One region of the Yersinia enterocolitica subsp. enterocolitica genome, then DNA from elsewhere that is predicted to be linked to it. Evidence: predicted binding sites of a transcription regulator. Region 1 holds the regulator's gene; the other holds the start of a gene.

Region 1 (4,439 bases):
TGTTCAGTTCTATGAACGCAAAAGTTATCTCAACCCATGTCTGGATTCGTCTAAACGTTTTGTCGACAAAGTGATCGGCGAAATGGCGCAGATGCACAAAGAAGCCGGTATGCCATTGACCACCTGGCATTTTGGTGGTGATGAGGCGAAGAACATCCGTCTGGGGGCAGGGTTCCAGGATAAAAATGGCACCATTGAGCCGGGCAAGGGCATTATTGATAAAAGTGTGGAAGATAAGCCGTGGGCTAAATCGCAAGTTTGTCAGGATATGGTCAAGCAAGGCAAAATTCAGGATGTTGAGCATCTTTCCAGCCACTTTGCGATTGAAGTCAGCAAGTTGGTGAATGCCCATGGCATTGAGAAAATGCAAGCCTGGCAAGATGGCCTTAAAGATGCCAAGTCGTCGAAAGACTTTGCCACTAAACGTGTTGGCGTTAACTTCTGGGATACTCTCTATTGGGGCGGCGCTGACTCAATCAATGATTGGGCCAATAAAGGCTATGAAGTGGTCGCGTCGAATCCGGATTATGTCTATTTCGACATGCCATATGAAGTTAACCCAAATGAGCGCGGTTATTACTGGGCGACTCGCTTCAGCGACGAAGCCAAAGTCTTTAGTTTCGCGCCGGATAATATGCCACAAAACGCGGAAACATCGGTCGACCGTGACGGTAATCATTTCAGTGCTAAAAGTGATAAACCTTGGCCGGGTGTGCACGGTATTTCCGTTCAATCATGGAATGAAACAGTACGAACTGATGAACAAATGGAATACATGATTTTCCCTCGAGTATTACCACTGGCCGAACGTGCCTGGCATCGTGCGTCTTGGGAGCAGGATTATAAAGCCGGTCGTGAGTACCAAGGTGGCGTAACGCATAGGGTTGACACCAAGGCGTTGAGTTCCGATTGGCAGCGTTTTGCCAATATTATGGGCCAACGTGAATTGGCGAAACTGGATAAAGCCGGAGTGGCTTATCGCTTGCCAGTTCCAGGGGCGCGAGTTGTTGGCGGGGAATTGGAAGCTAATATCTCCTTACCGGGTCTGATTATCGAGTATTCCACTGATGGCGGAAAACAATGGCAGCAGTATGATGCCAAAGCACAACCGAAAGTCAGTGGCGACGTATTGATTCGTTCCACCAGCCCGGATGGTAAACGTAGTAGTCGTGCGGAGCCGGTTAAGGTTTGATTATTGCTGTCAAAGTGCTGTGTCTGATGTTAACTCCTGTTTGCTGAGGTTTAGGTAAACACTATTAAGTGAAGTTGAGTTGATGGTTTTCCCCCGGCAAGTCCGGGGTTTTTTTTGTTTTAAATTTATGGAGGTAGCAATAGGGTGTATACCCAAAGTCATTGGAATTGCAGATAAGTGGGGTGGCAAGCGAATAAATCACCTACGTCAGTGATTAGGGGGAATTAGAATAACTAACAACCCAGCGGCTTCAAGGGTGAAGGGTATAAATAAGAATGACCACCTGACTCCCAACCGAGTTGCACTTGGGTAACTGAGCGGGAAAGGCGGCCATCTTGCGGATTATTTATTTCAGCAGCGCTTAAAATCTTTATAAGTCAACGCGATAAAACGACATTATCTTTTATCGTGCGCAGATTCATTTTCACGGCAATCGCCGCTTTCACAGTGGCCGTACAGATACAGACTGTGATTGGTCAGCTTGATACCATGTTGTTTAGCAATTTCACGTTGAAGCGATTCAATGGATTCATTACTAAATTCGATCACTTTGCCGCAATCCAGGCAAATCAGATGATCGTGATGATGTTGCTGCGTCAGCTCAAAGACTGATTTGCCGCCTTCGAAATTATGGCGGGTAACAATACCGGCATCATCAAACTGGTTCAGTACACGGTAAACCGTTGCTAAACCAATTTCTTCACCGATATCGATCAGCTTTTTATAAAGATCTTCCGCGCTGACGTGATGGCACACCGGATCTTGCAACACTTCCAGAATTTTAAGCCGTGGCAGTGTTACTTTAAGGCCTGCGTTTTTTAAGGCTTTGTTGTTGTCAGTCATGCGGATTCAGTCCTGTTACTATCGATTCAAATTAAGGCTGTTCAGCCTATGACATCCGTGGCGCAATATTCTCAATTGCGTCTCATTATAGAACTGCTAGCCCCAAATGAAAACCGTGGTTGTTAACAAAGATATAATTGCACACTTTGCCCGATTAATCATGCAATGTATTGATGAATGGGATTGTTGCATAATTTAAGTATATGACTGCAAAGTATAAGGTTACAAATTTGTAGCAGTTTATTTTCATTTTGCACGGATGAAAGTGCGGATTTGTGGGTGGCTTAACAGAGTATAACCAGAGGGATAGAAGCAACGGAAACGCGTGGCAATATTAAATTTCATCCCCGCGTTTCCGACATGACAAATTAACCGGTAATTTCGGCCAGATTCAGTTCTTCGCTGATCTGTTTTACCCAAGCTTCAACGCGCTCATTTGTCAATTCTGGCTGACGATCTTCATCAATGGCTAAACCAATAAAGTGATCGTCATCCGCCAAGCCTTTAGACGCTTCAAAGTGGTAGCCAGCGGTTGGCCAGTGACCGACGATAGCAGCACCGCGTGGTTCGATGATATCGCGCACGGTTCCCATCGCATCACAGAAATATTCTGCATAATCTTCCTGATCGCCACAGCCAAATATAGCCACCAATTTGCCGTTGAAATCAATTTCTTCCAGTGTCGGGAAGAAATCATCCCAATCACATTGAGCTTCACCGTAATACCAGGTTGGGATGCCGATGAGCAGAATATCAAAGCCTTCTAAATCTTCTTTAGTGCTTTTGGCAATGTCGTGAACCTCAGCAACATCTTTACCCAGTTGCTTTTGGATCATCTTGGCAATGTTTTCGGTATTGCCAGTATCGCTGCCAAAGAAAATGCCTACAGTTGCCATATAACTTAATACCTTTTAAATTCAAATTGTTATGCAAATTACTGAGCGTTTGGCCCAATAATATAACACATGTATAGGGCCATATAGTGCCAGAAAACCTCGTCCGGCCGATATCAAGATTATGCGATATTAAATTTTTGTGAGTGGCTCAACCTTATAACCTCATTGCCGATAACAGCGGTGTAACCGAATGGTTGCAATTTGCAGTGAAGGAGAACAAACATGCAGTTTTTAAGAAATATTTCTATCAGAGCCGCGTTACTTTGGGTGCTTGGGGCATTTTGCCTGCTATGGGGCGGTGTATCTGGTTATACGTTGCTATCGCTGAATCAACTGACTCAATCCTCTAATGCTAATAGTGTGTTGGTTGAAAACATGAATTTGGTCAATCAGGGGACGGATCAATATTTTCGGATGGTGACACGTCTTGCCCGCTCAGTCGATTACCGTCAGAGCGGCAATATTGCGGATGCAGATAAGGAACTCAAATCATCCAATGCAGCACTTGAAAATCTGAAACAGAAGTTGGCGCAGTTTAAAGCCATTGACCATGCACAGATTGATCCTACATTGGTAAATGGGGTGATTGATGGGTGGAGCGGATTAATTGATCAAGGTGTCACTCCGCTGTATCAGGCGGCAATGGCGAACAATAGCGCGGCCTATCAGGATTTAGCTAAAAAGACAGTGCCAGCGCTGAGCCGGCAATATGGCTCTGTTGCGGAGAATTTTAATCAAGCTGCATCCAAGGCTATCGGGGTGGCTAAAGAGCAGTTTGCTCACCTGACAAAAGTGAGCAGCATGACATTAATTTCTGCTTTAGTGGCCGGATTAGTGATTTTACTGGCAACCGATCGCTACCTGTTGGCTAACCTGGTTCGCCCATTGGATGATATTCGTGCACATTTTCGCGTGATTGCTTCCGGCCAGCTGGGCCAGCCCATTACCGATTTTGGTCGTAATTGCGTTGGCAAATTGTTTCCGCTGCTACGTGATGTGCAAGCCAGTTTGGCCAATACGGTAAAAGCTATCCGCAGTAGCACTGATGGGATTTATCACGGGGCGGCAGAAATTTCAGCCGGTAATACAGATTTATCATCGCGAACTGAGCAGCAGGCCGCCGCATTGGAAGAGACGGCCGCCAGTATGGAGCAGTTGACGGCAACGGTGAAACATAACGCAGATAATGCGCATCATGCCAGCCAATTGGCAGCTAATGCTTCTATTACCGCCAAAAAAGGCGGGGCGCTGGTGGCTGATGTGGTTCATACCATGGATGAGATTTCAGCCAGTTCACGTAAGATAGCTGAAATTACAACAGTGATTAACAGTATCGCTTTCCAGACTAATATTCTGGCACTGAATGCTGCCGTTGAAGCGGCCAGAGCAGGTGAACAAGGTCGCGGTTTCGCGGTGGTTGCCAGTGAAGTCCGTAATTTGGCCCAGCGCAGTGCTCAAGCGGCAAAAGAGATTGATAGCTTGATAACCGAGTCCGTTAACCGGGTGAG
Region 2 (4,439 bases), 2.5 Mb from region 1:
ACCGCTAGCAAAGCTGGAAGCGGCGCGGTTTGGTTTACCGGGCCGCACCACGATAGTGGGCATTCTCAAGCTACGACCATCAATAAACCCTCGGCGGGTATAATCTGCCAGCAATAAGTCATTCAAGGCTTTTTGTGTTCCATAGGAACTTTGCGGCGCCCAGACCTGCTCATCGGGCACTACTGCCGGTAACTCACCACCAAATACAGCCACTGAACTGGTAATAATGACTTTAGGACAGTGCCCTAGCTGGCGCGCCCGTTGCAGTAAGCCGCGGGTGGCATCAAAATTGATGCGCATTCCCAGATCAAATTCTTCTTCCGCCTGACTGGAAACGACCGCCGCCAGGTGGAAAACAGTGTCAACCTGCCGGTCAAAAATACTCGCCAACCATTGCGAATCAGCAATATCACCACAGAAAACCTGCACTCGCTCATCGGTAATCGCACTCAGCGGCACCACATCACAAGCCATAATTTTGTTAATACTGCGCTGATTACCCTGGCTATCCGTCAGATAATCCAGTGTTAATAAACGTTCAATTAATCGACGCCCCAGAAAGCCGGCAGCACCTGTTACCATTATGTTCATCGTCATATCCTTTTTTATCTGCGCGGTTAGCGATTAACTGTTTTGGCTGGAACTAAAAAGACTAACCCCGCCCCAATGAATAGCATGGTGGAAATAATCAACATGCCGATGGTGGTACTTTGAGTCAGATCTTTTAGGTAGCCCATCATATAAGGTGCGGCGAAACCCGCCAGATTGCCCCAAGAGTTAATCAACGCAATACCTGCGGCAGCGGCAGTGCCCCCAAGGAATGCCGTCGGTAAGCTCCAAAACAGTGGCAAAGTGCTCAATGCCCCCATCGCCCCAATGGTTAATCCCACCATAGCGATGATGATGTTGTCACTGAAGCTGGCGGAGATAATCATCCCAATCCCGCCCAATGTCGCGGTTAAAGCCAGGTGCCAGCGCCGTTCCCGCAAGCGGTCGGCACTACGTGAGACCACGACCATCGTCACTGCTGCTGCCGCATAAGGAATCGCACTCAGTAAACCGATAGACAAAATATCTGTAACGCCGCTGTCTTTAATGAGTGTCGGCAGCCAGAAACCAATGGTGTAAAAACCAGCAATCAGGCAGAAATAAATAAGGGTAAGCAACCAGACTCGGGGTTGTAGGAAAATCTCTTTTAGGCTGCTGTGGACATGATGCTGAGTGTCATTATCGATATTGGTCTGGAGGATTTTTTTCTCTTCATCGGTTAACCATTTGGCATGCCCGATCCTGTCCGTCAGTTTAAAAATCACCAAAATACCAATGAGTACCGAGGGAATACCTTCCAGAATAAACATCCATTGCCAACCAGCAAAGCCGTGGAAACCATTAAAGGCATCCATTATCCAGCCAGATAGCGGCGCACCTATCACCCCAGATAATGGAACTGCGGTGGCGAATAAGGCATACATGCGGCCACGACGGTTAGTCGGGAACCAATATGAAATATAAAGGATCACCCCCGGATAGAAGCCAGCCTCAGCTATCCCCAATAAACAACGCATCACATAAAATGACATCGGCGTGGTAACAAAAGCCATTCCCGCCGAGATAATGCCCCAGGTGATCATGATGCGCGCAATCCACAACCGCGCTCCAACACGATGCAACATCAGGTTGCTGGGAATTTCTAAAAAGAAGTAAGCAATAAAGAAGATACCGGCACCAAAACCGTACACCGCATCAAAGAATTGTAAGTCATCGGCCATTTGCAACTTGGCAAAGCCAACATTCACCCGATCCAGATAAGCCACGACATAGCACAACATCAGTAACGGTAAAATATGCCATGCCGCTTTGCGGTAGGCATGATTCTCCGCTGGCAACACCTTCGGTATCACTAAAGGTTCGGTTGATGATTCAGACATAGTAGAGCCTCATATTTTAATTATTCGCAGGGAACAGAGATCAGCCATAGTCCTGTCAACTACAACTGCTGGCGTTGCACATAAAATGTTAATTTTAGTTATTTAATGTTTATTAAAGTTAAATCTAAGGGATAAGTTAGCCAGTGAATGCGATTGAAATCACAATAATTAACACATGATGATATGGGAAATCACAATGCTTTGATTTTAATAAAATTTTAATTTGTGCAGATTCACGAAAAGTAACACAGAGGAAGTAGGAGGTCGGGTCGAAAGCAGCAAATTAGCTGCCCTGCTTGAAGAGGGTGGTATTGCACCAAGGCTGCCACTTCAATACCCGCGATGGTATGAATAATAATGACTATCATTCTCTTCCGAGAATGGTAAATTATGACTAAGAATTCACATTCCCAATAAATTCAAAAAATATTATTGGTAACGCTTGTTTGTATATCCCCCAGATGAGGGGAGTTAAAATAGAAAGAGAAAATGCCATTATGTCCTTTTATATCAAATACACTCAGCATAAATCATGGCGTTCGATATTGCCGGGACTGGGCCTTTTAAGCCTTATTTTCTGCTTGTCCGGCTGTAAACCCGCCGACGACACCACCAGTGAGCAAGCCCCCTCATCAAGTAGCCAAAACGCAACAACATGGACTCGCACCGTAGAAACGGCGAAAGGCCCGGTGACACTGACCCAGCAGCCAAAGCGGATTGTCTCCACCAGCATCACTATCACCGGAACCTTGCTGGCTATCAATGCTCCAGTCATTGCCAGTGGTGCGACCGTGCCTGATACCACAGTGGCTGATAACCAAGGTTTCTTTACCCAATGGTCAGAGGTTGCCCAAGCTAAAAAACTGGTGCCGATATACCAGACAGAGCCGAATGCGGAAGCTGTCGCGGGAATGAATCCAGATTTAATTATTATTTCTGCCACTGGCGGAGATTCGGCGTTGAAGTTGTATGAGCAGTTGTCGGTTATCGCCCCAACATTGGTGATTAATTATGATGATAAGAGTTGGCAAGAGCTGGCGGTTTTGCTTGGCCAGGCGACAGGGCATGAGGCCGATGCGCAGCAAGTCATTGCAACATTCACTCATCGACTCAATGAGGTAAAGCAGAACATTACGCTGCCACCACAACCAACCTCAGCCTTTGTCTATCAAGCGGCAGACAGTACCGCCAATTTGTGGACTGAAAATTCAGCGCAGGGAAAATTGTTACAGGAATTGGGCTTCACTCTGGCTCAGGTTCCTGATGCAGTGAAAGGCAATACCAGTATGGGTCACCGCAAAGATATTATTCAACTGGGTGGAGAGAAGCTGGCCGAGGGCCTGAATGGCGAGACTATTTTACTGTTCTCCGGCGATCAACCGGCAATTGATGCATTGAAAAGTAATAAGTTTTTAGCTCATACCCCCGCAATTGAACACAATCGGGTGTATGCCGCAGGCTATGATACCTTCCGGTTGGATTACTACAGTGCGAGTAAATTGTTAGCGCGGCTTGAGGAAATGTTTAAGGCTAAGTCTTAATCACTTTAAAGCGGGACGATAAAGAGAATATTAATGAGGTTAATGACAAAGTGCCAGTCACGGTGAAAACAGGTAGATCGTAAAGCCGCCGTACTTCTTTTGTTAAAACAAGCGTCCTTGTAGGCTCCAGCCCCGCCATCCGTGGCACGGACGCTTTACTCTTCAACCTGCCTTCACCTTGCAAGATCGGGTTTTTGAGGTTTGTCAGCAGTCTGATATTAATCTTACTTAGCATGGGGTTTTACCCATGCATTCTCATAATAAGTCGTGTTAACATATATTAGAAAATAATAATGATAATCAAAACTATAACTATTTATAAACAATCAGCATTTGTTAAAAAGAGTGACAATGCCAGCGACTGATCCCCCAAACCAATTTTCAGCAAAGCGGCTCAAACCTGCCCCTGATCTCGGTAAATGCACTCCACCTCGCCGTGGGCTTTGGCTACTAACCAGCATTGTTATATTGATGCTAGTGATGGCCGCCAGCTTGATGCTCGGCGCCAAAGCCATCCCATTTTCAGTGGTCTGGCAAAGTTTACTGGGCGAACACAGCAATGCTGACAGCATTTTAATTCTGGAGTCCCGCCTACCCCGCACCTTGATTGGTGTGCTCGCCGGTGCCGCCTTGGGGTTATCGGGTGCCGTCATTCAAGCACTGACTCGTAACCCACTAGCTGATCCGGGAATTTTGGGGGTCAATGCTGGGGCCAGTTTTGCCGTAGTGATAGGTATTACTATTTTTGGCGTTCATGCTATTCACGGCTATATGCTTTCGGCCTTTATCGGCGCGATGATCACCACACTGGTGGTGTATTGGGTAGGAACTCAGGGCGGCGGGCGGGTGAACCCTTTGCGTCTAACACTCTCTGGCGTGGCTATCGGGGCAGTATTACTCGGGATCTCGACCGGCATCTCATTGACACATCCACAGGTCTACGACCGGGTTCGCTTCTGGCAAGCAGGCT

What was found. The regulator Fur, encoded in region 1, represses iron uptake genes when iron is present. The targets are predictions, from matches to a motif close to ATAATAATGAGAACNACTATCAA.
Positions count from the first base shown of each region.
Region 2: a site for Fur is predicted at 2,280-2,302, ahead of fepB (Fe2+-enterobactin ABC transporter substrate-binding protein). Genes of this name have one in related genera too.

Region 1 is NZ_LR590469.1:121,166-125,604, forward strand. It holds gene FGL26_RS00605 (beta-N-acetylhexosaminidase) at 1-1,192, shown strand, start outside; gene fur (ferric iron uptake transcriptional regulator) at 1,589-2,035, opposite strand; gene fldA (flavodoxin FldA) at 2,404-2,931, opposite strand; gene FGL26_RS00620 (methyl-accepting chemotaxis protein) at 3,154-4,439, shown strand, end outside.
Region 2 is NZ_LR590469.1:2,613,303-2,617,741, forward strand. It holds gene denD (D-erythronate dehydrogenase) at 1-591, opposite strand, end outside; gene FGL26_RS12485 (MFS transporter) at 618-1,928, opposite strand; gene fepB (Fe2+-enterobactin ABC transporter substrate-binding protein) at 2,426-3,469, shown strand; gene fepD (Fe(3+)-siderophore ABC transporter permease) at 3,821-4,439, shown strand, end outside.